2 regions of the Arthrobacter sp. 92 genome follow, and region 2 is predicted to be linked to the other one. Evidence: riboswitches for the same ligand, from Rfam matches in the RefSeq annotation. Region 2 holds a riboswitch; the other holds the start of a gene.
What was found. Region 2 has a riboswitch for cyclic di-AMP ahead of ACP4XC_RS04410 (M23 family metallopeptidase). Riboswitches for the same ligand answer to the same signal wherever they lie in the genome.
Positions count from the first base shown of each region.

Region 1: it holds a riboswitch for cyclic di-AMP, as region 2 does, so the genes downstream of both, ACP4XC_RS03790 (hypothetical protein) here and ACP4XC_RS04410 (M23 family metallopeptidase) in region 2, are expected to answer to the same signal.

Region 1 covers NZ_CP189863.1:807,313-822,731, forward strand. Annotated here, with positions in the region: gene ACP4XC_RS03785 (glycosyltransferase) at 1-1,424, opposite strand, end outside; gene ACP4XC_RS03790 (hypothetical protein) at 1,674-2,453, opposite strand; cyclic di-AMP (ydaO/yuaA leader) riboswitch at 2,453-2,620, opposite strand; gene ACP4XC_RS03795 (HAMP domain-containing sensor histidine kinase) at 2,803-4,335, opposite strand; gene ACP4XC_RS03800 (response regulator transcription factor) at 4,338-5,078, opposite strand; gene ACP4XC_RS03805 (hypothetical protein) at 5,314-6,204, shown strand; gene ACP4XC_RS03810 (winged helix-turn-helix domain-containing protein) at 6,752-7,624, shown strand; gene ACP4XC_RS03815 (dodecin family protein) at 7,846-8,049, shown strand; gene ACP4XC_RS03820 (SixA phosphatase family protein) at 8,117-8,689, shown strand; gene ACP4XC_RS03825 (hypothetical protein) at 8,793-9,392, shown strand; gene ACP4XC_RS03830 (EamA family transporter) at 9,493-10,563, shown strand; gene ACP4XC_RS03835 (TetR/AcrR family transcriptional regulator) at 11,059-11,676, opposite strand; gene ACP4XC_RS03840 (YhgE/Pip family protein) at 11,673-13,709, opposite strand; gene ACP4XC_RS03845 (ABC transporter ATP-binding protein) at 13,706-14,380, opposite strand; gene ACP4XC_RS03850 (dihydrolipoyl dehydrogenase family protein) at 14,466-15,419, opposite strand, start outside.
Region 2 covers NZ_CP189863.1:945,307-960,725, reverse strand. Annotated here, with positions in the region: gene ACP4XC_RS04465 (ABC-F family ATP-binding cassette domain-containing protein) at 1-375, opposite strand, end outside; gene ACP4XC_RS04460 (hypothetical protein) at 598-1,335, shown strand; gene ACP4XC_RS04455 (hypothetical protein) at 1,332-2,048, shown strand; gene ACP4XC_RS04450 (alpha-mannosidase) at 2,304-5,330, opposite strand; gene fdhD (formate dehydrogenase accessory sulfurtransferase FdhD) at 5,510-6,382, opposite strand; gene ACP4XC_RS04440 (molybdopterin molybdotransferase MoeA) at 6,464-8,005, opposite strand; gene ACP4XC_RS04435 (DUF6457 domain-containing protein) at 8,002-8,352, opposite strand; gene mobA (molybdenum cofactor guanylyltransferase) at 8,406-9,098, opposite strand; gene ACP4XC_RS04425 (HNH endonuclease) at 9,217-9,717, opposite strand; gene ACP4XC_RS04420 (NlpC/P60 family protein) at 9,966-10,727, opposite strand; gene ACP4XC_RS04415 (C40 family peptidase) at 10,886-11,572, opposite strand; cyclic di-AMP (ydaO/yuaA leader) riboswitch at 11,625-11,783, opposite strand; gene ACP4XC_RS04410 (M23 family metallopeptidase) at 11,932-12,753, opposite strand; cyclic di-AMP (ydaO/yuaA leader) riboswitch at 12,757-12,976, opposite strand; gene ACP4XC_RS04405 (metal-dependent transcriptional regulator) at 13,112-13,807, opposite strand; gene serC (phosphoserine transaminase) at 14,138-15,268, shown strand; gene ACP4XC_RS04395 (MFS transporter) at 15,258-15,419, opposite strand, start outside.

The DNA of each region.
Region 1 (15,419 bases), 140 kb from region 2:
GCTTGGGAGGGGACGGCGTTCCCGTCGGCAGGGGTAGCGTGGGAGGGGTCCGGGCGGGAGAGCCCAGCGCCGGCTGGCGTCCCGACGGCGGCCGGTGCGGTCATCCGTCGGTGGCGGAAGACCCACAGCCGGAACAGCAGGAATTTCACGGCTGTGGCGGCGAGGTTCGCGGCCGTCACGGTGAGAATCTCGACCCAGCGTTCCGGCGTCGTCGCACTGTGTACGAGGGCCAGCGCGCCCGAGGTGAGGGCGAGCCCGATGCCGAAGACAAGCAGCCCTTCAAAGTGATGGCGTGCGGCATAGCCGCTGCCCTGGATCCCAAAGGTGAACCTGCGGTTGGCGGCGGTGTTGGCGACGGCGGTGACCAGGAGGGCCAGGAAATTGGCCAACTGCGGGTCCATCACGCCCCGGCACATGAGGAAGATGAGCAAGTACGCCAACGTGGAAACCACGCCGATGGCGCCGAAACGGACCAGTTGGCCGAAGAGGCTGCCGCCCTGGCTTTGCTCCTGGCCCCGGGACATCGCGGGAACCGGGCCGCGCGCCAGTGCGGCGCGCAGTTCGGGGACCGGAATGCGTCCGGACACCAGATCCTTGCTGAGCCGGGCCATTCCGCGCAGATCCGCCACTGCTGTCTGCACAATGTCCACGCTGGAGTCGGGATCGTCCGTCCAGTCCACCGGGACCTCATGCACGCGGAGCCCGCACTTTTCGGCCAGGACCAGCAGTTCCGTATCGAAAAACCAGGCGTTGTCCAGGGTGTGGGGGAGCAGCTGCTGGGCAATGTCGGCGCGGATGGCTTTGAACCCACACTGGGCGTCGCTGAAATGCGCCCCCATCAGCGAATGCAGCAGGAAGTTGTAGCTGCGGGAGATGAATTCGCGCTTCGGTCCGCGGATGACCCGTGAATTGCGGGTCAGCCGGGTGCCGATGGCCAGGTCCGAATGGCCCGAGATCAGGGGCGCGAGGAGGGGGCCCAAGGCGGCGAGGTCCGTGGACAGGTCCACATCCATGTAGGCCAGAACGGGCGACGGCGAGGCGAGCCAGACTTTGCGCAGCGCATTGCCCCTGCCCTTCTCCTCAAGATGGACCACCGTCACTTCGCGCAGTTCCCGGGAAATCCGCTCAGCGGTCTTGAGGGTGCCATCGGTGCTGGCGTTGTCGGCCACCGTAATGCGGAAGGTGTGCGGGAACGTGCCGTGCAGATAGGCATGGAGCCGCCGCAGGCACTGCTCCAAATCCCGTTCCTCGTTGTACACCGGGACGGTCACGTCCAGGACGGGAACCATGGTTCCGGTATTTACCGGGGAGCGGCGGGTGCGTCCCGTGGGAAGGAAGGGGGGAAGGCCGCCCGTTCCTGCGGTGGTGGCCGCGCCGGCGGGTGGATGCGGCAGGGTTCCTGGGGCCTGGTCGGTGAGCGTCATGGATCAACTGTGACGCCGGCTCTTATGAGGGCTTTAGGGCGAAGCTGTGCAGGGCCTGTGCAAGTCCGGCGTGGCGCGGACGGACTTGGGCGGCGCACCGTTCGTACCCGCGGAGGGCCGCGGAGCACGCCGAGGGCCCCGGATCGCGTGGATGCGGGGCCCTCGAGGATCTGAGTGGCGGAAGACCCTCGAGCTGTTGAGCTGCCCGATGGTAGATCCGGTGAGTTAGTTGTGGAGCGGGCGCCTGGCTTAGTACCAGTTGTTGGCGTAGTGGAAGTCCAGCGCGCCGCAGGGTGAACCGTAGCGGTCTTTGACGTAGCCCAGGCCCCAGTTGATCTGCGTGCGGAAGTTGGTCAGGTAATCCGCGCCGGCGCTCGCCATCTTTTCCGCGGGCAGCGACTGGACGATGCCGTAGGCGCCGCTGCTGGAGTTCGTGGCTGTGGTTTTCCAGTCGGATTCCCTGGTCCACAGTTTCATGAGGCACTGCATCTGGTCAGGGGCCCAGCCGTAGGTGGGGAGCTGCGCAACCGCGTAGGCCTGCGCGGCGGCGGGGTCATCAACCGCGACCGGGGGCGCCGGCGCCGGTGCGGCCGCAGGGGCGGGTGCCGCAGTTGGTGCCGGTGCCGTTGCCGGTGCGGGGGCTTCCGGGGCCTTCTCCGGGGCAGGGCTTCCGGCGGATTGGGGCTCGAGACTGACCGATGCCGGCGCGGGCATGGCCGAAACCAGGATTTTCTCAAACGCCAGCGTGGACTGTGCGTCGGCTGTTGTGGCGGCGCTGCCGGCACTGGCCGCGGTGATTCCGGGCTTGGCGGGCTCGGAGGCCTGGCCCGCCGCTCCGGCTCCAATCAGCACAGCGCAGGCCGTGGTGATGACCGCTGCCCGGCGGCCGGAACCCTCCAGGCTGGCGGCGAACCGGGACAGGGGGGACGCGGGCTTGGCCGATTCGGCGCGGTGACGCGAGGGCTTGGCACGCAGCAGGGACTTGCGCGAAACGCGCTCGGGGCGTGTTTTATGCAGGGATTCAGTCATGGTTGCCTCTCGATGCCGGCGGAGTTAGCTGTCGGGTTCGGATGAGGTCATCCGGCCGCACGGAAATTCACGTGTCGGCTTCACCCCAAGGGCGTCTGATGCAGAATGCCCGGAGACCTGGGTCCCCCGCCTCTGCCTGATCATGAGGAATCCGGGAAGCGGCAGAGTTTGGCGTCCATCCGGATATGCGGCCAGATCGATGGCCGCACCATAAAAACGGTACAGGAGTATCGCGGTTAAGTCACGTTTCGGTAACAGAGATCACGACGACGGTGGGTCGGCTTGCGCTGTGGTGTGCATCGATTCGTTACACACAGACCTCCGGTTTGCTGGGATCACCGCCCTCCCGCTAGGACGACGGCCCTCCCGCTGGCAGGCGGAAAGCGAACTCCGTGCGGCCCGGCCGTGATGTAACTTCCACGCTGCCGCCGTGGGCTTCCACGATCGATTGAACGATCGACAGACCCAGGCCGCTTGTCCCCTCGGTGGCCGCAGCGCCGGCCGCGGCCACGCTCGAACCGGACCCCACCGGGCTGGTGCGGGCGGCATCCGCCCGGGCAAAACGGGCAAAAACCCGGTCCACAAATTCCGGCGGGATGCCGGCTCCGTTGTCCGTCACCGTCACTACGGCGCTGCCGTCGGCTGACCTCATCACCGCGGTAACAACCTTGGTGCCGGGCACCGTGTGCTTGCGGGCGTTGGAGAGCAGGTTTGCCAGTACCTGGTGCAGCTGTGAGGCGTCGCCCCGGACAACCACCGGCTCTTCTGGCAGTTCCAACTGCCAGACGCGGTCCGGTGCCATCACCTTTTCGTCGCTGACGGTTTCCACCACCAGCTGGGTGAGGTCCACATCGGCGAGCTTGAGGGGCTGACCCTCATCCAGACGGGCAAGCAGCAGGAGGTCCTCCACCAGGGTCGTCATCCGCTCGGACTGGCTTTGCACCCGGGCCAGGGACTTCCTGCCGTCCGGCGTGAAATTCTCGGTCATCCGCATCAGCTCCGTGTAGCCGCGGATCGCGGTGAGCGGCGTGCGCAGCTCATGGGAGGCGTCCGCGACGAACTGCCGTACCTTTGTTTCGCTTTCCTGCCGGGCTTCCAAGGCTTTCGAAACGTTGTCCAGCATGAGGTTGAGGGCATGACCAACGCTGCCCACTTCGGTTCCGGGATGGGCGTTCGACGGCGGTACGCGAACCGCGAGTGCCACCTCGCCGGCGTCCAGTGGGAGGCGCGAAACCTGTGTGGCCACTTCGGAGAGCTGCTCCAGCGGCTTCATGGTGCGCCGGATCAGGACGGTTCCGGCCAGGCCGATCAGCACCAGTCCTGCCAGCGAGACAACCACCATGGTCCACACCAGCGAAGTGAGCGTATTCTGCTTCGCGGCCAGGGGCAGGCCGGTGACGATCACGTCGCCGTAGGGCGCCTCGACAGCCACAAGCCGGTAGGAGCCGGTGGACAGCGTGCGGTCCACCGGGTTTCCGTCGTGGCGGAGGTCTGCCAACGCCTTCTCGTCTCCCGGCGACAGGGAATCCCTGGTTGCGTCGGAGGCCAGGAGGCCTGCGCTGCTGACCTGTCCGTTGGAGATCCGCGCGATGAGGGTGCCCACGCCCTGGCCCCTGCCTTCCAGTGGATCGGGCCGTCCGGAAGGGTTGCCCAGCTGTGGCCGCCCGGCTTCATTGGACAGGTGGGACGCCTGGCCCAGCTGCTTGTCAAGCTGCTGCGTGAGGAACGAGTCCATGGAGGCATAGCTGAACAGCCCCACGGCGCCGCAGATGGCCACCAGCAAGGCCATGGCCACAAGGACCAGCCGGGTGCGCAGGTGCCACGTGGACGGGTTCAGCCAGCTGCGGCCGTCCTTGCGGGTTTCACCGGAAAGTGTGGGCACGCTCAATCCGCCGGTTTGATGACGTAGCCGGCGCCGCGCACCGTGTGGATCATGGGCGGGTGGATCGCATCCACCTTCTTGCGCAGGTACGAGATGTAGAGTTCAACGATGTTAGCTTGGCCGCCGAAGTCGTAGTCCCACACCCGATCCAGGATCTGGGCCTTGCTGACAACGCGCTTTGGGTTCTCCATGAGATACCGGAGCAGCTCGAACTGAGTAGCGGTGAGCTGCAGTTCCTGCCCGGCGCGGGTCACCTCCCGGGTATCCACGTTGAGGACAAGATCGCCCACTACCAACTCGGCCGTATCCATGGCGGCGACACCCGAGCGCTGGACCAGCCGGTGCAGGCGCAACAGCACTTCCTCCATGCTGAACGGTTTGGTTACATAGTCGTCACCGCCTGCGGCCAGGCCGGTGATGCGGTCCTGGACGGCGTCTTTCGCGGTCAGGAACAAAGCCGGAACCTCGGGCGCAAAGGCGCGGATCCTGCTCAGCAGCTCAACGCCGTCGAAACCTGGCAGCATAACGTCCAGCACCAGGACGTCCGGGCGGAACTCCTTGGCCAGCTTCACGGCCTCCGGCCCGTCGCCAGCCACCGCCACGGACCATCCCGCCATCCGCAAACCCATGCTCATGAGTTCGGACAGGCTGGGCTCGTCGTCAACCACCAGGGCACGGATGGGTGAGCCGTCCGGGTGGGTGAGCTGGGGAAGGTTGTTGGTGGTGGAGTGCGAAGTGGCCATATGACAACTCTCCGATCTGCTGGTTAGCCGCCGCTTTGGGGATACTGTGCGCCGGCTGTGAATCCCAGCCTAGCGAGCTGGAAACTGCCGGTCCCCCTGATGTGCCGTTTCACCCCTGGTCGGGACACGCCAGGGGTCGGGAAGGTCACAGGCCACCCTGTTGTGCCGCACAGCCGGTGCACAGGATGCCTTTCCACTCTGGGAGGGACAAAGTTCGCACCCGAAGGAGAACACCATGAATGGTCAGCACGACGCACCTGTTCCGGAAGCCACACACGGATCCGAACGGAATCCCGCCGCAGCCGGGCAGCAGGCGCCGCTTTCTCAGCCTGCTCCGCAGTACCGGACCCACCCACAGGCAGACCAGCCTGCACCCGGGTGGGCAGCTCCGCCGGCACCAGGGGCTCCAGCTCCGGAGGCGCGCCCGGAAACAGGCTGGGGGGCCGCGCAGCAGTCCGCAGGCTGGGGAGCTCCGCCCGCGGCAGGCACATTCCCGAAGGGCGGCGTCGCAGGGAGCGGCAAGCCCTGGACCCTGAAGCGGGGCCTGGCAGTGGCCGGAGCCGCGGTGGTTCTGGCCGGCGGTGCCGGCGTGGGCGTGTACGCATTATCCAGTTCCGCTTCAGCCAATGCGGCCGGCGGCAATGCCCTGCAAGGCGGGATGCCCGGAGCTGGGGGCGCACAGGCCGGCGGCACTCAAGGAGGCTTTCCAGGCGGGGGAATGTCCGGCAAGGGCGGTCCCGGAAACTTTGCCCCGGACGGGTTGAGCGGGATGGGCGGTTTGTCTGCCGCCGTCCACTCCGAGTTCGTCGTCCTCCAGGACAACGCCTACGTCACAAAGGTCGAACAGACCGGAACGGTGAGTCAGGTCAGTGCGGATTCGGTCACCGTCAAGAGCGCTGACGGGTTCAGCCGGACATATTCGCTGGGTTCCGACGTAGTGGTGAGCAACCAGCAACAGAGGCGTCAACAGGCGGCAGGCGGGAGCACCAGCCAGCTGACCGTAGCGGATATCGTCTCGGGTGCCATGGTAAGGATCGTCGCCGCCAAGGAGTCCACCGGCTTCCCGGCCGAAACAGTGCAGCTCATGAGCACTGCGTCCACCGGGTCGACCGGGCAGAACAACTGACTCTGGACCGCGCCCGGTGAACCAAACCGGCCGGTTCCGGAGCCCGAGGGGTTCCGGAACCGCTTGGTTCCTGGACATCGCCAGCAGGGCGGGCAGCATTTGGGCATATGAGCATGCGATGAATATCAAGTCCAGGAATTGGGATGAGGGAGAATAATATTCGCTAGAATGCCTATTCTGCTCGATTTCAACCGAGAATCACCGGCTTTTATTTGCCTTGCAGAATCGTGATTTGGGCCACAAAGCGGGATCCTGTCTCACTATGCGGACTTTGATGTCCATTGTTACTTGCAAGTTTTCATTGTTACGTTGCACACTTCAATTGTGAACAAGAACTCAACAGCACCTGCAGCCGCAGAACTCCGGTCCAGCCCACCCGCTGGCGTCGAGAAGCGCTGTTGTCGAATGCACGCCTAACTTCCCACCCCGAGAAGTTTTTAGGCATTCGCCCCCAGCCCAGCGTCGGGCGCCCCTCCCCAGATCTCATTGCGGGGAAAGCCAGCATTCGAGCCGCGATGACGGCCATTCACATTGAGGTAAGCATTCCATGTCAGTTGCATCCGGATACGTCCACATCTCCGTCCGTAACGCCAACAAGGGCGGCCAGGCCTCTGGCCTTCGCCAGGGTTTCGGGGCGCGCCCGTCGTTCCCGCCGGCAGCCCCCGGCAACAGCTTCCCCGCCCCCGGCTACGCACCGCAGGGCTACAACCCGAACTCCTACGGCCAGCTCCGTGCTGTCTCTCCCGCGGAGCCCGCCCCGCAGACTGCTCCCACCCCGGTGATCTCAGGGGCCGGCGCCAGCGGAGTTCGTCCCGTTGCGAACGACAACGTGGCCCGCGGATTTGTGCTCTACATGGGCATCGATGAGGAAACCGCAGCCGCAGCGGGAACCTCCATTGCCAAGCTTGCCCAGGAAATCCGTGCCTACGCCCAGTCGCTGGTGGCAGGCGCTGAAAGCTACGCCGCTGTTGCGGTGGCCCCTGCCAGCGCCCCGGGTTCGGCGCTCGACGTCGTCCGTTCCACCTTTGGTGACCCCACCGTCAACTCCCGCCAGCGGACCGAGGCCGCCCGCCTGCAGCAGCCGCAGGATCCGCGCCCATCCGGCGTGCTCATCGACCTCGCCCGCCGCGAAGTCCACCTTGACGGGGAATCCCTGAACCTTACTTTCAAGGAATTCGAGCTTCTGAACTACCTCGTGGAGAACGGCACGCGGACGGTGGGCCGCGACGAGCTGCTCGAAGGGCTGTGGCGCAACGCCGAGGAAGTCCCGAATGAGCGCACCATCGACGTCCACATCCGTCGGCTGCGCTCCAAGCTGGGCCGCCTTGCCAATACCGTCCGCACCGTCCGCGGCCAGGGCTACCGTTTCTATGAGCACCCGGAGGTTGTTGTCTGGGCCGCTCCGGAATACTCCATCTAGACCCAAGCGACGCGCGAAAAGCGCCCGTTCCCATACTGGGGGCGGGCGCTTTCGGTATCTGCCGCTGCGCAGCAGCGCCCTGACTTTGCACAGTGCCGCCTTCGTGCATCCGTGCCAGAGGCGTTTGTGCGTCCGCGGCGGAGGTGCGGCCCTTTGACCCTGTTGGCGCAGGGTGCCCCGGCGTAGTCTCGGACCGTTCATCCGACTATTGGGAGGAAATCATGTCTGTTGCCCGCATCACCACCCTGAGCGCCAACTCGCCTACTTCTTTCGAAGCCGCCATCAAGGAAGGCGTCGATCGTGCCCACAAGACCTTGAGGGGCGTCACGGGCGCCTGGGTCAAGGAACAGAAAGTCGAGATCAAGGACGGCGGCATCGTGGCCTGGCACGTTGTGCTGGAAGTGACGTTTGTGCTCGAGGACTGACTCGGTCGGAATGCACCGGGCGGCAGCCACTCCGGGTTCAGGCTGGTTGCCGCACTAGGATTGGTGCATGAGCGGGCATCACAAAAGCGACCATCACGACGGCCAGCATCACAAGAGCGAGCATCACAAGAGACGGCTGATCCTCATGCGGCACTCGAAGGCCGACTGGCCCGGCGGAGTCGCGGACCATGAACGCCCGCTGGAGGAACGGGGGCACCTGGAGGCCCCCTTGGCCGGCAAGTGGCTCCTCAAACACGGTGTGGTTCCGGACTTCATCCTTTGCTCAAGCGCGCTTCGCACCCGGCAGACCTGCACGTGGGTGTGCAGCGCCCTGGGGGACAAGGCGCCGACGCCCAAGCTTGAGGACGGCCTGTACGGAGCTTCCGCCCTGCGTATGCTGACCGTCATCAACCATGTTCCAGACACGGTCACCACCCTGATGGTCATCTCGCACATGCCCGGCGTGCAGGATCTTGCCATGCATCTGGCGTCGCGGGATTCCAACCACGACGCCTACATGGACGTGGCCACCCGGTTCCCCACCAGTGGGCTGACGGTGCTGGAGACCGAGAAGACCTGGGCCGAACTCGACGGCCAGGACGCCCGGCTCACTCATTTCAAAGTGCCCCGCGCCCACTAGGGACGCTCACACCGTCCGCCTGCGGCGCAGGCTCATGGTCAGGCGATTGTTTGTGATGTTTACTTGAGGCATACGGGGACGGGCCAGGGGAAGGGCGAAGATCGTGAATTCGGGGCAAATCGTGGGGATTATCATCGGCGTCGTCGTAGTGCTGGCTATTATCGCGGCGGTGGTCTACCTCAACCGTAAACGCAAGGTGGCGGCGGACCGCAACCGCGCATTTGAAATGCGTGAGGAAGCCAAGGCCGCTGAGCTGGGCGCCAGGGAGCACGAGGCGAAGGCGGCCCGTGCCGAGGCTGACGCGAAACAAGCCGAGGTCGAGGCAGAACGGCTTCGCCGGGAAGCTCGCGACAAGCAGCAGGAAGCGGCGAACGTGCGCACCTCCTCGCAGGAGCAGCTGCGCAAGGCCGACGAGTTGGATCCGGACGTGATCACCGCCGACCAGCGCGGCGCCGAACATGAGCGGAACGTGTCCGATACCGAGGAGACCCCCAACGCGCCTGTTGCCGAGCAGCGTGAGGGAGCGGTTCCCGCCCACGAGGAGGCTGTTGCCGAGCAGCGTGAGGGAGCGGTTTCGGCCCACGAGGAGGCTGTTGCCGAGCAGCGTGAGGGAACGGCCGCGGACACTTCCGTAAACCGCGGCGGGACCAGCAGCCGCGGCAATGCGGGCGGGACCCCCGAAGAACGCCCCCGGAACTTGTGACCCCGCGCGGCCAACGGACAATGCCAGAGCTTCTCATCGGGAGAACCGCCGGTCCGCGCCAGGTGCCGCCCATTCTATGCGGGAGTGGCGCAGTGGGAGCATGAACCTGCGTCATTCCTCCTTGGCGGTGCTTGTCGCCGTACTGTGGGGCGTCAACTTCGTGGCCATAGACATGGGGTTGCATGCTAATGGCACGGAAGTGCCGCCACTGCTTTTCGTGGCCATGCGCTTTGTCCTGGTGGTGTTCCCCTGGATTTTTTTCATTCGAAAGCCCGACGTCGGCTGGCGGGCGATCCTCGGCGTCGGGCTCTTTATGAGTGCCGGTCAGTTTGGCCTCCTCTATCTCGCCATGGGCCTGGGGATGCCGGCCGGCCTTGCCTCGCTGGTCCTGCAGGCCCAGGTGCTCCTCACGGTCCTGCTGGCTGCCGGCCTTTTAGGCGAACGCCCTAAACGCGCCCAGTTGGCCGGCGTCGTGCTCGGTGTGGCCGGCCTGGCTGTGGTGGGAGTGGGACGCAGCTTGGTGGCGCCCGTCCTTCCCCTCATCATCGTGCTGGCGGCCGCGTTGTCGTGGGCCGCCGGAAACATCGTCGCCCGGCAAGCCAAAGCGACGTCGGGGCTCGGGCTGGTGGTGTGGTCCGGCGCGGTGGTTCCGCTTCCGCTGGCGGCACTGTCCCTGCTGGTCGACGGTCCCGACGCCGTGGGTGGAGTGTTGGCGGACCTGCAGCCGGTCACGGTCGTGAGCGCCGTCTATACCGCAGTTTTCGGGTCCCTGGTGGGCTACGGGATCTGGAACCGCCTGCTCGGCCTGTATCCGTCGTCCGCGGTTGTCCCCTTCACCTTGCTGGTTCCCGTGGTGGGCATGACGACGGCGTGGCTCGCCTTGAGCGAAGTCCCGTCTCCGGCGGAGATTGGCGGCGGAATCCTGCTGCTGGGCGGGGTTGCGACGGCCGTGTTTGGCTCCCGCGGGCCGGTGGGACTTGGCGCCACCGCCGGTCAGCGCCGCTGGTACGCTCAGCGCCGCGATGCGGCCTTTGCTGGTGACGCCGGCGGAGGTTTCGCGGCGGGCCTGGGTGTTGACTTGCCGGCGGGTTTGGCCGAGGAGGCCGGGGGAACCCGCGGTTTGGCGGACGGCGCGCGGGTGGCACCGGACCGCGAGCCGGGCCGTCCATAGGTGGCCTGCGCTGTGGGACGTGACGCCGCCCGTGCGGGGCTGCGGACAGCGGCCTGTCTGCGGGACTGCGCACGGAGCCGCTTGCCTGCCGGCCAGACCGCTCCGGCGAAAAGGACGAGCATGGTCCCAGCTCCGAAGAGAGCAGCCAGATAGAAGTAGATGTCGGAATCCTGGCTGGTCACGGCCGTCCCCAGGGCAGCCGGATCCTGGTTGAACGCGAGTCCCCACATGCGCAGGAAGGCGATGGTGAAACCGATAAACAGGCTCGTCCCCACGCCACCGGCCAGCAATGCCAGGTTGCGTCCACGGGCCACCACTTGGACGACCGAGGCCAGGTAGACGGCGGCAAGAACCCCCAGGCACGCGAACAGGACGGTCTCTTCAAGAGTTATGGCCGTGAGCACCAGCAGGCCTGCGGCAGCAAAGGCCGCCGCGACGGCGATCCTCCCGCTGTTACCCATGTGGCGCATGTGACTAATCTTCCCTGACGGAAACCTACTTCACCACATAGCCACGCATGCTTGCCATGATGGCGGCAACACTTTGTTCGCGGGTCCGCTCCGGGTTGTACGTCTGACGGTCCAGGCCCACCACGAAGCAGGCGCCAAAGATGGCCGTTTCCAGGCTGCCTCGTGAGATGGATTCGTCCACGGGATACTTGGCGGCAACGGCCTCGATCGCGGCCCGGATCACCTCCAGCAAGCGACCCCTGAGTTCCGTGAAGGTGTCCTGCCATTCGCTCGGAGTGCGCCAGTTCTCGCTGACCCACAGCCTGGCGAAGGACGGGTATTCGGCCATGAAGTCCATGGCCTGGCCGATCATCTCGTCCATTGCGGCGAGGGGATCGGCTGAGCCGTCCCGCACACTCAGGAGCCGGGCCAGAAGGATGTCGACGCCGTGGCGCAGCAGCTGCGCAATCAGATCCGACTTGCTGCCGAAGTTGTAATACACCGTTCCCTTGGATACCCCGGCTGCCGCCGCTATCTCATCCACGGTGACACCTGCCGCCCCGCGTTCGCCGATCAGCTCCATTGAGGCCTCGAACAGCTTCTGCCTGGTGGCATTGGTGCGTCCCGGGCGGAGCTTCTTTTCGCCGCTTTCCGGCATACTCATACGGCGATCTCCGGTTTCAGGGACTTGAGGGTCCAGAACTTGTGCTTGTGGACGGCCAGCGTTGAGAGCGCAGCCCCCAGCACAGTGTAGCCAACCAGCCCCGCCACAGTTGGCAGGATCATGGACAGGTCAGCGCCGTAAATCAGGTGCCGCATTCCGGTTACCACGTAACCCATGGGCAGGAGCTCATGGACCGCGTGCAGCGGCGGGGGAGTGGTCTGCCAAGGGAACGTGCCGCCCGAGGAAACGAGCTGCAGGACCAGGAGAATGAGGACCACCAGCTTGCCCGGCGATCCCAACAGGGCCACGACCCCTTGGATGATGGCGCTGAATGCCATGGCGGCCGCGAGCATAAACAGCCACATCAGGACCGGGTGGACGGGATTGAGCCCCAGTGATACGTCCACCACCAGCGTGAGCAGGCTTGCCTGCACAACCGACACGGCCAGGAACGGAAGCCAGCCGCCGACGGCGATTTTCCATGAGGGCGCGTTCGACGCGAGGGCGCGCTGGGTGATGGGCCGCATGGCCTGGACGAGCATGAAAATACCGATCCAGAGGGCCAACGTCAGGAAGAACGGGGCCAGGCCGGCTCCGTAGGAACTGGCCTTCGCCTGGGAGACGTTGCTGACTGCGACCGGATCGGCGATCACCTTTGAGATGCTGCTCTTCTGCGCACTGTTCGGGTTGGGGATCTGGCCGGCACCCTTGGACAGCTCACGTGCCAGTGTGCCCGCGCCGTCTGCGGCGTTTGCAGCGCCCTGCTCTAGTTGCGCCGCACCCTCGTCGAGCTTGCGGGCACCTTCGGAGAGCCGGGCGGCTCCGTCCAGAGCGTTCTGCTGGCCCGCCGCCAGGGTGGAGGCGCCAGCGTAGAGCTTGTCAGCGCCTCCGGACGCCTGGGAGACGGCGTCCGTCAGGGCCGGAGTGGCCGCAGCCAGCTTGCCGGCCCCGGCGCTCACGGCAGCGGAGCCGTCCGCGAGCAGCTGTAGCTGGGCCGCGTCTGTCTGGATCCTGGCTTTTGCGTCCGCCACGGGACTGGACACGGCGGCGGCATCGAAATCCGCCAGGATGCTGTCGGCCTGCGCCTGCGTGATGATCCCCGCGGACATCAGGCGGCTGTTGGACTGGATCACCCGGTCCCTCAGCCCTTGGTCCGCGGCGTTGAGCTGCCCCACAACGTCCTGGACCTTGGTGTTCAACGCCGCGTTTCCGGCAGCCACTTGGGCGGCCCCATCGGCGAGCCTGCGGGAATCGGCCGGCAGGCTGGCCGTCTTATCCTTGAGTTGGGTGAGTCCGCCGCTCAGTCCTGCCGCGCCCGCACTCAGCTGGTTGGCGCCGTCGCGCAGTTTTAGCTGCCCGGCGTAGAGTCCGGCGGCACCGGTGCTGAGCTGCGATGTCCCCTGGTGAAGCGTGACCGTGCCCTCGTGGAGCCGGTTCACGCCGTCCGCCAACTGCCCTGCTCCGTCTGCGGCCTTGCCGATCTGCGCGTGGATGGTGCTGAAGCCGGTGAGCAACTGGTTTGCTGTTTCCTCGCCCACTTCCTTGGCAACACTGGCGTGGACGGCCGCGGTGAGCTTATCCACGATGGTGCTCAGGAGCGCGTTGTTGGCGTCATTGGTGGTGACGTTCAGCATGGCCTGATTGGCTGCGTCGAAACTGCCCGGCGACACCAGATTCGCGGAAAAGTCCTGAGGGATCTTGAGCGCGAACGCATATTTTCCGCTGCTGACCCCCTGATCCGCCTGCTCTGCCGAGGAAACCGCCTGCCAGTTGAACACGTGGCCCTCCACGAGGGCGTCCGCCACTTTTTGGCCGGCATGCAGTTGCGAGCCGTTGCTGGCGGCGGCGCCGGTGTCTTCCACCACCAGTGCGGCGTCTATCTGGTCCAGGTTGCCGTAAGGATCCCAGTTGGCGTACAGGTACACGGCGCCGTAGAGCAGGGGCACCATCGTCAAGGCAAGGATGGTCAGCTTGGGCAGCAGGCCGCCGGTCATGCGCTTGAGTTCGGAGCGGGCCAGTCGCAGCACAGTCACTTTGCGTCCTCTGTTTCGAGAATCCGGGATTCTTGCGGGGCGGAGAGATGGACCGAATTGCCGATCATCGCGGCTGGACCGGTCCAGTCCTCGGGGAACGCGGAAACGGTGACGACGACGGCGAGCGGCCGGCCGTCGTCGTACGCCAACCGCTCAAGCCGGGGGAGCCAGTCCGTGGGGTCCGCGCTGTGGCGGTCGGGGGAGTCGACCACGAGGAGGTCCGTCTCCGGGTTGGCGAGCGCCAGTGCAGTGAGGAGTTCGGTGCGACGGCCCGGCTTGAGCTGCTCGGTCCACAGTCCGGCTATGTCCTCGAAGCGGTTGACCTTAAGCCAGGGCTTGCTGAGGAGGGCGCCCCGGTAGCGGCGCGGGATGAGGGCCAGGTCCTCGGTGACCAGGTCCCGGACGCTCAAATGCTGTTCGGGTTCGTTGACTCCGGGGGAATCCATCAGGGCGCTGGCGCGGCGCACAGCCCTGGCGCCGCCCCTGCCGTCCCACCGCAGCTCGCCGGAGCTTGGCTTCATCCGTCCGCTGAGGGTGAGCGCAAGCGCTGTCCGCTGGTCCTGGGCCGTGCCGCACACCAGCAGGAGTTCCCCGCGCGCGGCGTGAAGCGACGTGGACGGGAGCAGGTCGTCGCGCCGGCCTTTCACATGGAGTTGTTGAACCGAGAGCATGGAAGCCTTTCGCAGAAAGTTGTCTGCACTAAGGCTAACTGAACTGACCGGTCAGTTCAAATAAGTTCCACGGGAGCGAGACGCTTCAGAGGCCGTATGCCTCCAGCAACCGCAGCCACACCTCGCTGATCGTGGGATAGGAGGGCACCGCGTGCCACAGCCGGTCAAGTGGCACTTCGCCCACCACCCCGATGGTGGCGGCGTGAAGGAGTTCGGCTACGTCCGGACCAGCGAAGGTGGCTCCGAGCAGCACGTTCCTGTCCTCATCGATAACCAGTTGGGCCCAGCCCTCGTATTTCTCCGAGTGCAGCGCGGAGCCGGAAACATTGATGGGAAGCTCCACCGAGCCGACGTTATAGCCGTCCTTACGGGCCTGCTCCACGGAACGGCCCACGCTGGCAAGCTCCGGGTCCGTAAATACCACGTTCGGGACGGCGTGATCGTTTGCCGTCTGTGCATAACGGCTCCATGGAGGCGGAGTTCCGTGCAGCTCCCCCTTGGCCCGCGCCGCGATGGCATCTCCGGTTGCCCGTGCCGCGTATTTGCCCTGGTGCGTCAGCATCACCTTTCCGGCCGCATCACCCACGGCGTAGAGCCATTCCGTGCCCTCCGCGTTGCCCGCGGCGTCCGTGACGAGCCCCGTGGTGTCCGTGCGCAGTTTCAGTCCCTTCCCGTTTGAGATCAGGCCCACGCTCTCCAGGCCCAGCCCCTCCAGCGCGGGGTGCCGCCCGGTCGTCACCAGGAGCCTTTGGGCAGTAACGGCATGGCCGCCGGCGAGGACGAGCTTGAAGGACCCATCGGCGTTCCGGCTGACTCGCTCCGTTCCGGTATTGAGCCGAAGGTCCACGCCGTCGGCGCGAAGGCCGGCGGCCACCAGTGCGGATGCCTCGCCCGGATAGTTGCTCAGCAACCTCCCCCGGGCCACCACCGTCACTGCAGACCCGAGGCGCGCGAAGGCCTGTGCCAACTCGGTTCCTGCCACGCCCCCACCCATGACGGCAAGGCTCTCCGGAACTGTCCGGGCGGACGTGGCCTCCCG
Region 2 (15,419 bases):
GTCAAAGGCCAGCGAATAGGCGTCATCGGTTCCCGCAGCGCCCGTGCCCAGTGCCTCGGCGCTGGACTCCATCTCCGCGGTGGCCTGGGCGCAGCCGGTGCGCCGGGCAATGTAGCCGGCTATTGTTTCGGCGGCCATGCGTTCGTGTTCCTGCGGCAGCCAGCCCACGAAGGCGTCCGACGGCGCAAGGCTGACTGTGCCTTCCTGCGGTTGGTCCACGCCCGCCAGAAGCCTCAGCAGCGTGGATTTGCCCGCGCCGTTGGCACCGACAACGCCAACCACGTCACCGGGGGCAACAGTTATGGAGAGTTTTGCGAAAAGCGTGCGGTGATCGTGACCGCCGGAAAGGTCTTTGGCAACAAGGGTTGCAGTCATTAGTCCATCCTCTCACCGCCGCCCAAAACGGCATGAAATCCCGCCGGGCATAAAGAACCCGCTGGTCCGGACTTGGGGGGTGTACGGACCAACGGGTTCGACCATCTAGCATAGTTGAATCAGTCCACACCGTAAAATTGGGACGCGGAGCACCTTGTGACCTCCGCCTCACTCTTGTCCCGCAGAGCCGTATCGCCGAATCCAGTCCGCAGGAATCCATAGATGCCAGTCCCCGCCAAAGCCTTTCAACGTTGGCTTCATAATGTTGCGCCGGCGGCGAGCACAGCCGACATCTGCAGGATCTCCGGCGTGAAGCGCACCACCCTGGCCCAGCAGCTTGTCCGCGGCAAGGTGGCCGAAAGCACCGTGGTCAGCATCAGCCGCGCCTTCGGCATCAACCCCGTGGCTGCCCTGGCGTCATTCGAGAGCTTCAAGGAACTCGCCGGCAGCCCTGTCCCACCCACACCGGGCGAACTGGTCAGCCAGATTGCCACCCTGGACCTGCTGCGCGCAATCATTTCGCGCTCGGCCCCGCCGGCGGCCACCGGCGGGGAGCAGGGGCCGCCGCCCCTGGCTCCGGCGCCGCACGCCACCTCTGTCAGGAACTGGGTGGACGCGATCGACGACGGCGAACTGCGGCACCGCGTCTCCGCGGCCACGGGGATCGCCCCGCAGAATTATTCGGCACAGCTGACAGCCAACCGCCTCTCCCCCGAGCTCGCGGTCGCGACCTCCCGCGAAGCGGGCGTAGGATTCACAGGCGGATTGGTGGCGACCGGACTGATCACGGAGTCGGAAGCCGGATGGGCGCCAGGGGCAAGGCAGTCAGCGCTGGACGGCCTCTCCGACGGCGAACTGACGGTTTTGGCCGGCGAACGGCTGCAGGCCCTGGGCAAAACACTCCGCCGCCATGAGCAGGACCAGGCACAAACAGAGAAAATATGGGAGAACCTCGGATGAGCCAGATACTGCAGTGGTCCACATTGGTGGTCTGCGGCATCGTGGCGCTGATCCGGATACCCAGCGCAGTCCGGGGTGAAAACCGCTCGCTCTTTTATATCTTTGTGCTCGCCACCCTCGCCATGCTGCTGAGCATCGATCCCAGCTATCGGGCGTTTGATTCCTGGCTTGGCTCGCAGAACTATGCCAACCTCATTCTGCGCTTCCTGATCTACGTGGCCATCCTGCTCGCGGGCCACCGAATCGCCCGGGGTTTCGACGCTCCCCGGAGTGAGCGCCTGATCACCGGTCCGGTTGGCCTGACGGTCCTGGGGCTGATCGCGGTCGCCACCGTCGCGTTCTTCCTCATGGCCGATACCGCAGGTACTGACACCGGCCTCAACTCTCTTCCGGCCCGAAGCCCGCTGAATGCGCAATTGATTCTGGCGTATGCCGCCGCCGGGAGGTTGTACCCCTCCTTTATCGCGGCCTGCATCCTGCCGGCAACGCTCCGGGCAATCCGCATGAGGCTTCCACTGGGGATCCGGTCCGGCGCCGTGCTGCTGTCGGTCGCCTTCGTGGGCATGATCGCAGGTTCTTTCTTCCCGCTCATTCCCCGGAACCTGGGGTTCATCGAGGCCCTCGTCAACTACACAGCCGTCCTCACCCTGGTCCTCGGGCTGACGGTTATCTGGCTTGCGCGGGTCATGGCACTGCGTGCCAGGTCACGCTAACGCATCGATTTCCCGGATTCGGCAATCGTTTTTCGTAACCTGCCAGGTTTCCGTTCACAGAATCATTAGACCGTGACATAATCATGAATGTGTGAACGTGGCGGCTGATTCGTGTGGGGAATTTACCGCGCGGATCAACGGTGGCTGTCCGAACACCATTGGGGGGATGAGTGGTAGCGGTCCTTCGGGACCGCTCCCACTCAGCTTTTTTAAACCTGTCGTAGGCTCCTCCCCGGCGTCCATTCCATGGCACCGTCAGCGCGCAAACCTCAGCGTGACAAGCTGGAACGGGCGTAGGGTCAACCCCGCCGAATCGTGTCCGACCACAACACCCGGCGCCTCGACAGGCCGCTCCAGGAGATCCACGGCCGTCACGGAGCGGACATCGAAGCCAGCCGCCACCATTCCGGTGGAACGTTCGCCCAGCGACTCGTACAGCCGCACAATGACATCGCCGGACCCGTCTTCCGCAAGCTTGACCGCCTCAATCACGATGCCTTGGTTGAACACCGTGAAAAGCGGGGCCACGGGATGGGCGCCCTTCACCACGCGGCGAGCCAGGTTGGTGCGGTAGCCCTCCTCCACGGCATCGGCGATGCCCGCTCCGGGCCTGATGCTCACCTGCAGCTCATGCCGGCCGCGGTCCGCCGTGGGGTCCGGGTACTTCGGGGCACGCAGCAAGGACACCCGGACGGTGGTGGTTGTTCCGCCGTCGTCCCGGACGGTGCGCGTCACGTCGTGCCCATAACTGGAGCCGTTTGTTACCGCGACGCCGTATCCGGGCTCCCCCACATGGATCCAACGATGGGCGCAGATTTCAAATTTGGCGGCTTCCCACGACGTGTTCACGTGCGTGGGCCGGTACACGTGCCCGAACTGTGTCTCCGACGCCGACCGGTCTGCGCGCAGATCCAGCGGAAACCCGATCTTGAGGAGCTTTTCCCGCTCCTGCCAGTCCACCGCGGTGGTGATGCCCAGCGACGCCGACCCTGCCTCCAGTGAGATCCGCTGGGTGATGGTGGAGTGTCCCACCAGCCGTTCCACAACCACGACGGCGTCCCAGCCGCCCCGCTCCAGCGTCACCGAATGCGCTTCCGTCAGTGAGCTGACGTTCCGCCGGTAAAACTCATCGATGTCCCAGGCGTCCCACTCGTTGGGGGTATCGCGGTGGAGTTCGAGGTGGTTTCCAAACGCCCCGGGGGCAATGGCCTCGCGCTCGCTGGCGTGGTCCTTCAAGGAGACCAGGAGCCCGTTCGAATCCAGGACCGCCCTGATGAGGCCGTTGTCCAGGACGTAGCCACCGTCCGCTTCGGTAACCACCACGGGATCGTCAGCGCGCACCACCTCGGCAGCGGCGAGCGCCGGAACACCATCGCGTTCGTGCGGCGCGGCATTGAGCAGGAATGCCCGCGTGCCTTCGCCAAGCATGGCCTCGGCTGCCTCGGCGATGATGGCCTCCAGGGCGCCGGAGATCGCCGCATAGTTACGCTCTGCGTCCTGATGCACCCAGGCAATGGAGCTCCCGGGAAGAATATCGTGGAACTGCTGGAGCAGCACCAGGCGCCATAGCCGCTTGAGCTCCGCCGCCGGATAGCTGAATGCGCCGCCGGCCCGCACCGCTGCAGTGGCGCACCACAATTCGGCCTCCCGCAGGAGGTGTTCGCTGCGCCTGTTCCCCAGCTTGGTTTTGGCCTGGCTGGTGTAGGTCCCCCGGTGCAGTTCCAGGTACATCTCTCCCACCCAGACAGGCAGCGCCGAGTACTCGGCCTGGGCTTCGGTGAAGAAGCTGGCCGACGTGCCGATCCGCACCTTCGGGGAGCCTTCCAGATCGGCCGTCCGGCGGGCGGCGGCAAGCATTTCCCGCGTGGGTCCGCCACCGCCGTCGCCATAGCCGAACGGCACCAGCGACACGGTGCCGCGGCCGTGGTCGCGGTAGTTGCGTTCGGCGTGCGCCAGTTCCCGTCCGCTCAGTTCAGAGTTGTAGGTGTCCACAGGCGGGAAATGGGTAAACAGGCGGGTTCCGTCAATACCCTCCCAGTTGAAGGTGTGGTGCGGCATTCTGTTGACCTGGTTCCAGGAGATCTTCTGGGTCAGGAACCAGCGGGAGCCGGCTGCCTTGACGATCTGCGGCAGTGCCGCGGAGTAGCCGAACGAGTCCGGCAGCCAGGCCTCCTGGCAGTCCACGCCAAACTCGTCGAGGAAGAATTTCTTCCCTTCAACGAACTGCCGGGCCATCGCCTCGCCGCCGGGCATGTTGGTGTCCGATTCGACCCACATCCCGCCCACCGGAACAAACTGGCCGGCCTTGACCTTTTCACGGATCCGCCCAAACAACTCCGGGTAAAACTCTTTTATCCAGGCCAGCTGCTGTGCTGATGAACACGAGAAGACAAAGTCCGGCGAGTCGTCCATCAGCGCCACGACGTTGGAGAAAGTCCGGGCGCATTTGCGGATGGTTTCCCGGACGGGCCAGAGCCATGCGGAGTCGATATGGGCGTGGCCGGTGGCCACGAGTTTGTGCGCGGAGGCATAGGCGGGGCGGGCCAGGACCTCCGCCAGTGCCGCACGCCCCGCGGCGGCAGTTCCGGGAACATCGTCCGGGTCCATGATGTCCATCATGCGCTCGAGGGCCCGCAGTATTTCATGGCGGCGGGGCAGCTCGATGGGCAGCTCGTGCATCAGCCCGCCCAGGGTCCACACGTCCTGCTGGAGTTCCCACACGGTCTGGTTCAGCTCGGCGATTGCCATGGTGCCCAGTCTGTAGGACGGCTCACTGCCTGCTGTGGCCTTGTCCCCGTAGGGCATGGCCGCAAAAGTCCAGCCCTGGGCGACGTCCGGATTCGCGGCGGCCTCGACGTAGAAGTCCACGGCCATCCCGCTGCCCAGCAGCTTGAGCGGGATGTACTGGTTACGGGGTGAGATGGCTTTGATGATGGTGCCGTCCGGGCGCCACGCGATCCCTTCGCACTGGAAGCCGGGGATTTCGGTGGTGAAGCCCAGGTCCACCACGATCTCCACGGCGGTGTCGGTGGCAGTGCCCCAGGAATCGGGCACCTCACCCTGCAGCCGAAGCCATGTGGTGCCCCACGGCCTGCCCCAGGCAGCCCCGTGCGCCTGGGGCGCGAATTCGTGGCGGAGGGCCTCCATCACGGAGACCGGTTCGTCCGGCGCGTCCCAGCTGCTCAGGGTGAGCGGTACGCTGCGGGTGTACACCGCGGCATCGATACGTTCCCGCACAAAGCGGTCGAGACGGACTTCCGTGAGCCGGCGGTCGTCATGCAATGTGGTCCTCTTTAAATGCGGGGATGTGGGGGGCACCGCGCAGTGCCTGCGTGGCCGTCGTATCCAGCCTAGGCGCACCCGCTTCGTTAACTGCTCATTCGCAACCGTGGGAGCGGATCGGCGTGTCCATTCGATGGATAAAATCTACTTCCTCGAACCGCATTAGCCAAGCACTTTCCTTATCCCGGCACGGCGGCCGGAGCCGTGATCCTGTGGCGCCCCGCGTAGACATTCAGGGTTGTGCCGCGGCTGAAGCCGGCCAGTGTCATGCCGCTTGCTTCCGCGAGCTCCACGGCGAGGCTGGACGGTGCGCTGACCGCTGCCAGCACCGGGATCCCCGCGAGCGCGGCCTTTTGAACGAGTTCGAAGGATGCCCGGCCCGACACCTGGAGCACCGTGCCCGTCAGCGGCAGAAGCCGTTCGCGAAGGGCCCAGCCCACGACTTTGTCCACGGCATTGTGGCGTCCCACGTCTTCACGCACGCAGAGCAGCTCGCTGTCACCGTCCTCCGTAATCCGGAACAGTCCTGCTGCATGGACCCCGCCGGTGGTTTCGAAAACCGCCTGGGCAGCGCGCAGCTTGTCGGGCAATCCGACGAGGGTCTCCACAGGCAGTGTCAGAGGGTCCGCTGCCGGGCTGAAATGCGATGACTTCCGGACGGCATCGATCGAATCGGTGCCGCAGATTCCACAGGAACTTGACGTGAAGATATTGCGCCCCCGCTCCGGCAGTTCGACGTCGGGCCTTAGCCGGGCTTCCACCACGTTGAAGGTCTGCACTCCGTTCTCGTCCTCACCGGCACAGAAACGCAGTGACACCAGTTGTTCTGGGGCCCAGATAATGCCTTCCGAAACCAGGAATCCGGCCACAAGGTCGAAATCATCACCGGGCGTCCGCATGGTCACCGTGAACGGAAGGGACCCCAGCCGTATTTCCAGGGGTTCTTCAACTGCCAGCACGTCCTCCCGGTGCCTCACCGGGAACTCAAGGGCCTGGGCTGAACCGTCCAGGACGAACCTGTGGACCTTGCGGCGTTGTGTCATTCGGGCCACGATGTCCTCCTAAATGCCGGGCCGGGACTGGTCATAGAACAATCATTGCAAGCAGTGTGCCGGGGCACCAGCGGGCGGCTGTCAACCAAGGAGTGCGCTCCAGTCCACGGGTCCGTCGCTTCCGGCGGCCTTACGCCCCGGCTTGCGAACGGAAGTTCTGGGTTTGGCCGCCGGTGGGCTCGGTGCCGGAATCGGCGGACCCCAAGGCAGGGCGAAGGCCGGCACCATCTCCCCAAGCTGCACACCGTGGGGAGGAACCACCAGTACGCCATCGGCCGCTGCGAGCCCGCGCATCATGCCGGGGCCGGTGTGTTGTGCCGGGGATGCCATGCCATACAGAAGCCTGAAGGGCATCAGCCGGGTCCGGCCCGGATCGGGTTCGAGCATGGCGCCGCTGGGAACTTCGCCCACCGGCGGAACGCTGCCGTGGCCCAGCGCCGCCAACAGCGGGGCACCGATTGTGCAGAGAGCCATCATGGCGGCGAGGGGATTGCCAGGGAGCCCCAGAATGAAACGCCCGTCCGGCAGTTCGGCCAGGACGGCCGGGTGTCCAGGACGCATGGCGATCCCGTCGATGATCAGCCGCCCACCCAACTCCTCCACGGCACGCCTCAGATGGTCGGTGCCGGATCGGCCCGTCCCCCCGGTGGTGATGACGACGTCGGCAGGTACCGTGGCGTGCTTCACGACGGCTTCCTCCACGCTGCGCTCCTGGGGGTCCGTATCCTCCCGGAGGACCTCTTCCGCGTTCACGTCTTCCAGGTTGACGTCTTCCAGGTTGACGTCCTCCAGGGCAGCGAGCCATTCCTCGTAATCGTCCCCGATTTTCACCTGCCCCGCGTCGATTCCGCCAAGCATTTCCACCACGGCGGCGAGCTGCGGCCCGAAGGTATCCCGGACCTTTCCCGGCCCTGGAAGCCCATCGACCACCACTTCCGATCCGGTCAGAAGGAGCCGAACCACCGGTTTCCCTTGAACCAGGACAGTGTCGTGCCCCGCCAGCGCCGCCAGCGCCAGGTGGGCGGGATTCAACCTTGTTCCGCTCCTGATCAAGACGTCCCCGGCGGCTGCTTCCTCACCCGCCCTACGGATATGTTGCCCGTTGCGGGGGTCCCCGGGGCGTGCGCCACCGCCGAGCACCAGGAGGGGCAATCCTTCCTCGTCCGCGGCGATAACGCCGCTCTCGCTCCGGAGCACCGCCCTGGCGCCGGGCGGAATGAGGCCGCCGGTCACGATGGGGCTGGCTTGGTGGGGGGCGAGCCGGTGCCCGGGCTCGGCCAGGATCCAGGGCCCGCTGCCATTGACAGCCCAGCCATCCATCGCGGACGACGCATAATGCGGTATGTCCTGCAGTGCGGTGACGTCGGCGGCGGCTATACGCCCCAGCGCAAGTCGGAGCGGGACCTGTCCGGCCGGGATCGGGGTCGCGCACTCGAAAGAGGCGGCCCTGGCCTCCTGCCAGCTATGTGCGAGGTGGGTGTGCGCGCCGGAAACGGCGCCCACGCTGCCCTCTTCGGGTTCAGCGTCTTCGAGTTCGTCCTGTTCGGGTTCGTCCTCTTCGGGTTCAGCCCGCGCTGCCGCTTCGTTGGCAGCGCCGCTGCCGTCCGGAGCTGCAGCGGTCATGTCCTGGGATTCCCCTCGACGGACGGTTCCGCCGCGGCCCCGGTACGCGACGTGTCCGCCGGTTCGGGGGTTTGCGGAACGCCGGCATAGTCCTGCACCAGCGCCCTGGCCACTCCCATGGCCGCCTGCATGGACTCCGCATCCGGAACCTGGCCGGAGCCCGATGCCATCCCTGCGGCGAATCCCGCAATAAAAGTCGTCAGTGGAGCCGCCGGGCGAACCACTGCGTGCGCTGCCACCCCAGCCAGCGCGAGCACCTCGTTGATGTCCACCTCGACGCCTTCGAGTTCGAAGGCTTGAAGCAGCGCACGGCACCACTCCTCCAGCGTTTCATCCTGGGTTTTCACGGCGGCCTCCAAAGTTCAATTCCAGCTGCGGTGACACGGCACAGTTCCACAAATCATGAACCCTGCCCGGACACCCCGAGTGCGGAGGCATCGTCCCACGTGTCCACGTCATCCGTGGAGCCTGCGGGGACGGTGACAGCCCGCAGGTCAAGCCTAGCAAGCAAGGCGAAAACAGAGCCTCCTCTTAGGGCGCCGCGCTGCTCCAGCTTACCCGCGGATTCTCTTAGCACGCGCGTGCTATAAAAGCCCGCAAGCGGCTGTTTCCGCCCGTCTGCAGACACGGCGATGACCCCGTCCGAGCCGGTTGGCAAGCCCGTAGCCGCCGTTTCAGGGTGGACGTCTCCACCGGCCGGTCCGTCGGCGGAGATCGCAGGGGCGCGAACATCTGAAGCGGCTGCAAGGAGGGCGCTCCGGAGGGCACGTACCGCGCACTCCGCCCGCGGCATGTCGCACGCCAGGATCAAAGTCAGCTCCGCGCGCTCAGCGCCCAGGCCTCGGTCGAGGGCCGCCAGGCCGGCGGCGATGGCCGCGGCAGGGCCGGCAAAAGGTGGCTCCTCACGGCAGCTCAGAACCCCCGGTGGAAGAGTTCCTGGATCCGGACCCACCACGGCGATGGCCCGTGCACCACGGGCGGCCACAATCGACCGCTGCAAGAGGGTGGAACCCTCATAAACGAGACGCGCTTTTGGCACACCGCCCAGGCGGGACGAGCGGCCGCCCGCAAGGATCACAGCATCAAACTCCACACCGCCAGCCTAACCCTGCACAAGCAGGGCACGATTCATCCGGCCACGTCCAACCGGCCCTGCCGAGCGCCTCAGTCCGCAGAATCCGGTCCGGCGGCCCGAAGCCACACAGCTGAAGTCAGGCCGCTGATTCCGGCAAGAGGAACGGATCCCACGCTGGAGTGGGCTTTTCCAGTTCCTTGATCTGCCAGATCGTGCCATGCGGCGGGGCCGGCACGAACCTTAGCTTCCAGCCCATCTCGGCCGGCGTGTGGTCGCCCTTGACGTTGTTGCAGCGCAGGCATGCGGCAACCAGGTTCTCCCACGAGTCCGCGCCACCGCGCGATTTGGGCTGAACGTGGTCTATGGTGTGGGCGGCCTTGCCACAGTAAGCGCAGCGGTGGCCGTCGCGGCGAAGAACGCCCCGCCGGCTGACCGCCGTGACGGCGTTATAGCGGGGCCGGATGTAGCGGTTTAGGAGAATCACGGACGGGCGGCCCAGAATCTCCTGCGGCCCGACGACAGGATCGTCGCCTTCGGCCACCACGCTCGCTTTTCCGGTGAGCACAAGGACCAGCGCCCGGCGGAAGGTCACTACCGCCAGCGGTTCATATCCAGCATTAAGAACGAGAGTGCGCATGCACATACCTCTTCACGGCCGCACCCGTCAGGGGCTCGAGGGCCGGCTGCCCTCTGCTTGTCCGGGCTATGGATCGACACCACAAGAGTAAACATAGGAGACCCATATCACGTAATCGGGCCGCTCAATCATCGCCGTGTCACCTGAATGTTCCCTCCCGCGGTGGAAAGGAACTGACACTCCGGCACACAAAGAAGGACCCCTGCCGCAAGTGCAGGGGTCCTTCTGGCAGCATCGCTGCAGGGTATTTAGCCGCCGACGCGGATGAAGACCGGGCCGGAGCCCACGTTGACGCTGTACAGCGCGGTGGTTCCGCCGTTCCAGCCGCCGTGAACGGCCATGCCGTTGCCAACGTATACAGCGATGTGGGCCATGCCCATGCCGCCATTCTGGTAGTAGGCGAGGTCGCCCGGCTGTGCTTCAGCAGCGCTCACCGTGCGGCCCAGGGACAGGTAACCGGCCGGCCAGCCGTGGTAGTTAATTCCAACGGCTGCCAGAGCGTTGGTGGCCAGGGCGGTGCAATCCTGGGAAACACCAAGCTGAGCGTAGGCGGCTGCGGCGATTGAGGCGCCGAGTCCGCTGGCCGCTGCTGTTGCCTTCGGGGCTTCCGGAGCGGCGACGGTTGCGGTAGCTGCAACGGCAGGTGCCGCGGCGGGGGCGGGTGCTTCCTGAACCGCAACAACAGGCTTCGGAGCCTCGACGGCGGGTGCCGGGGAGGTGGAGACAGCCGGCTTCTCGTAAGAGATGGCGATGCTGGAAGCAGCAGAGATGTTAGCCGGAGCGGCCGACTGGACTTCCAGGGTGGATGCCGAGGTGGCTTCGCGCTGAACGTTGGTGTCTGCAGCGTTGGCTGCGATTCCGCTGGTCAGGACAAGGCCGGAAGCAGCAGCGATAACCGCTGCCTGACGGCCCATGCCGCCGGCGTTGTCGCCGACAGCCTTGGCAATGACAGCAAGCGAGTTGGTCTTGGTGGCCTCGGCGCGGTGCCGTGCGATCGCACGAGTAGTCATTATTTCTCTCTTTCGTTTTCCTCAGACTGCGATGGCAGGCCGCGGTTTTTGGACGCTCCGGCATCTTGGGGGTAAGCCGGAACGGCCCGAATGGGTGATTTAGCGAAGTGCGCGTGCAGCATGGAAAGCACGCGCGGTTGAGCGGTGTAGCGCGTGCTTTAGCGCATGGTGTAGTACGAAGACGTGCCCGTCGCGGACACCGGAAGCAGCAGGGTGCCGTCGGAGGGGTTCAGCGCGCTGATCATCATGCCGTTGCCGACGTAGACCCCCACGTGGGCGCCGCCGTTTTGCATGACAAGGTCGCCCGGCGCCGGGGTGGCGGTGGGCGTCATGGCGTTCCATGCATTGGTGCGGGGGATGCTGATGCCGGCCTGGGCGTAGACCCACTGGGTGAACCCTGAGCAGTCCCAGCCGTTGGGAGTGGTGCCGCCCCAGACGTAGGGGTGGCCGATGCCGGTGTAGGCGATTGCAGCAAGTCCGGAAGCGGCGGCCGACGCAGCGGCATCGGAAAGCTTGCCCGGTGTGGCAGCCCCCGTGGAGCCTGCATCGGCTGTCTGCGATCCGGTGGACTGTGCCCGAAGCGTTTCAGCCTTGGGCGCCGCCTTCGTGGTCACGGACGGACGCTCGAAGGAAACAGTCGCGGTGGGAGCCGCCGTAACAGCAAGCTCAGCCGACTGTGACCCGGACTCTGTGGACGCTGACACCCCGACGTTGGCATCCGCGGCATTAGCCGGGAGTCCAGCGCTGAGGATAAGTCCGGATGCAGCTGCGATCACGGCAGCCTGGCGACCTACGGTCCCGGCGTTAGCAGTCACAGCCTTGGACACCGAGCTCAAGGGGTTCATACGAACCATTTGCGCGCGATGGCGCGCAGCATTGTGGCGTGAAGACACGAAGGTAGCCTCTCCCAATGCCTACGAGGTGAGCTGTCGGATTCGGATGGGAGTCACCCGGCCACTCGGCTTCCTGGGAAGCTTTGCGACTTAACCCCAAGGTCTTCTTGCGAAGACCAAAATTGGTTCCCCCGCCTCTGCCAGACGATGTCATGCGAACGGACCTTGAGCGGTGGCAGAGTTAGGCAATCCACTCAAGAGCGCCAACTTCGGAAAAGTTGGCGTGCTTCAAACGGTACAGCAGTTGGACGGCAATGTCACATTCAGATCACGGAGTGTCACAGGAATTTGAGAGTTAGCCATCGATTTGCTCAGAGCCAGCCGAGGGGGTCAACGACGTCTCCGTTGACCATCACCTCGAAGTGCAGGTGGCAGCCGGTGGATGCACCGGTGGTCCCGCTCAGTGCGATCACGTCGCCGCGGGAGACCTTCTGGCCCACCTGGACAGAGGATGAGGAGAGGTGGTTGTACGTCGTCTCAAGGCCGTTTCCATGGTCGATCACCACGCGGTTTCCACCGCCATAGGGGTGCCATCCCGCGAACGTGACGGTCCCGCTGGCGGCGGCATGAACCGCCGTTCCACACTGGGCGGCGTAGTCCTGACCGCGGTGGAATTCGCCGGCCCCGCCGGTGATCGGGCTTACCCGGAAGCCAAAGGGCGAGGAAGCAATCATTTGGTCCAGGGGCGGCCCCAAGGTCCCCGACGACGATGCTCGGGTTATGGTTCCGACGGACTGGGCGCTCAGGAGCTGCTTGAGCTTGCCGTCCGGGTCCCCTTTGGTGGAAACAGAAGTGCGGTTGAAATCGATCTTGGCCCCCGCGGCAGCTGAAACTTCCGGCTGGGCTGTGGCCGAAGCTGCCGCGGCGGAATTTCCCGTCTCGGCGGCGCTCAACATGGGACCGGTGGACGGAAGGGCCACGGTCAGGACCAGGCCCGCGGCGGCGAGGGCAATGCCGGCCTTCTGGCCGACGCCGCTCGCGGCGGCGAAGTCGGTCACTTGACTAAACAGAGTCCGGCGTCGGCGCGCATCACGATGGGCGTCACGAGGCCGTTCCGCGGGAGCCTCGCTCACCGGGTACTCCGGGGCAGGACCTGCCGCGCGGCGTCGGCCCCTCACGGTCTGCGTGGTCAAGAATGTTCCTCTCTGGATAGCCTGCGGAGTTAGCTGTCGGATTCGGGTCAGAGAGTTTCAGACCCGGCCCGCGGCCCGCAAGCCGTTCCAGCACAGAGGTATCCCAAGGATTCCTTCGTCGGAGAGGACTTGCGCACTGACGGACTTCACCCCAAGACCGCACATAGCGGCCGCTGGTGGTTCCCCCGCCTCTGCCAGTAGGTGATTCGTGCCGCTGATCCGCTGGCAGAGCTCGGCTCCAGATCAGGTAACGCTTTAGTATCGGCGCTAGTCCCCAACTATAGGGGATAAATCAACACGGTAATAATTCCGTTATCGCCGGTGTGAGTAACTTATGGGTGGTCCTACGAGTGCCGACCTAGCTGACGGTGACGAATACGTGCGCCGCAACCTCCGGCGGCAATTCCAGCGCCCCTTCGATGTCCGGCACCCGCACCGAGATGTACTCCCCCACCCGCTCCAGGGAGAGCCTGGCTCCGGGGCGGATTCCACCTTCTTCAAGCTGGAGCAAGAGCTCCGGTTCCACCTGGATCGGCTCCGCCAAGCGTCTCACCGTGATGCGGGAATCGGATCCGTAGCCGGTCATGGCATCGAGCAGGTTGATCACACCGTCAGTGAACAGTTCGGAAGGCTGACCGCCGAGGGCGGCGAGGCCCGGGATGGGATTGCCGTAGGGGGAAACGGTCGGATGGTTGAGCAGTTCGAAGATTCGCCGCTCCACGCGTTCACTCATGACGTGTTCCCACCGGCATGCCTCATCATGAACGTACGCCCAATCGAGACCGATCACATCTGCCAGCAGCCGCTCGGCGAGCCGATGCTTCCGCATGACCTCCGTGGCGCGTTTCCGGCCGGCCTCAGTGAGTTCCAGGTGCCTGTCCCCGGAAACGACCACCAGGCCGTCACGCTCCATCCGGCCAACGGTCTGCGAAACGGTGGGCCCGGAATGGCGCAGCCTTTCGGCAATCCGCGCTCGGAGGGCCACGATGTTTTCTTCCTCAAGTTCCAAAATAGTCCGAAGATACATCTCCGTGGTGTCGATCAGATCCGTCATCCAGCTCAGCTCCTCGAGCACAATCCTTGCGTCAATCCCACCGTACAGCGTGCGGGGCTGATCATCCGATCCGGTTCGTGAGCCCAAGGCAGCCACCGGGGAGGCCCGGCGCGTGCCGCCGTACGTCATGGACAGCTTAGCCTATTTTGAATTACTCCGGATAATTATCCGGCCCCCGGTGAAGGCCCCGCGGGCCGTCTCAATGACTGGACTATGACGCCCGCCGTTCCCGCCCCCATGCGGCCGTCAGGCAGAATAAAAAGGAAGTCTCCGTTGCAGACACCCTTACTGCCGGGCCTCCCCACGTCCACGCCGAAAATTGGAGCCACTGTGAGCGACACCAGCATCACTATCCCCGCCAACCTCCTGCCCAAGGACGGACGATTCGGCGCCGGGCCTTCCAAGGTCCGCCCCGAGCAGATCGAGGCACTCTCGGCCGCATCGGCCACCCTGCTCGGAACCTCACACCGCCAGGCACCAGTGAAGAACCTGGTGGGTTCAGTCCGTAACGGACTGAGCGAATTCTTCCGCGCCCCGGAAGGATATGAAGTCATCCTCGGGGTGGGCGGCTCCACTGCTTTCTGGGACATCGCCAGCTTCGGTCTGGTGGAGAAGAAGGCGCAGCACCTTTCCTTCGGGGAGTTCGGTTCCAAATTTGCCTCGGCCACCAACAAGGCGCCGTTCCTGGACTCGTCGTCGATCATCACGTCCGAGCCCGGGACCCGACCGGCGGCTCGGGCCGAGGCGGGGGTTGACGTGTACGCGTGGCCCCAGAATGAAACCTCCACAGGCGTTGCGGCTCCGGTCAAGCGCGTCGAGGGTGCCGACGAGGGGTCTCTGGTGCTGGTTGACGCGACCTCGGCTGCCGGCGGCCTGGACGTGAACGTCGCGGAATCGGATGTCTATTACTTCGCTCCGCAAAAGAACTTCGCGTCCGACGGCGGACTCTGGCTGGGCCTCTTCTCCCCCGCGGCGCTGGAGCGCGCCGCCAGGATCAAGGCAAGCGGGCGCTGGATCCCGGACTTCCTGGACCTGCAGACCGCTATCGACAACTCCCGCCTGAACCAGACGTACAACACCCCGGCGCTGGCAACCCTGGTGACCCTGGATGCACAGGTCCAGTGGCTCAACGCCAACGGCGGCCTCGATTTCGCGGCTGCACGCACTGCCGACTCCGCAGGCCGGATCTACTCCTGGGCCGAGGACTCCGGGTTCGCCACTCCGTTCGTGGCCAAGGCCGAGGACCGCTCAAATGTCATCGCAACCATCGACTTCGACGACTCGATCGATGCCGCCGCCATCGCCAAGGTGCTCCGGTCCAACGGAATTGTTGACACCGAGCCGTACCGCAAGCTGGGCCGCAATCAGCTGCGGATTGCCACCTTTGTGGCCATCGACCCCGAGGACGTTGCCTCGCTGCTGGAATGCATCGACTACGTGGTGGGCGAGCTCAAGAAGTAGGTCCTCCGCCTCCGCCTTCGACGGCGTCGTCCGGGCCTCGGCCGGGGGCGGCGCCGTTCCGGGTTATGCGGCCGGACACGAGGTGGAATTGCCGCAATCCGCGGGCACGGCGGTTGAAGGTGATCCGCAGTTCCTTGGCGCGGACAATCCA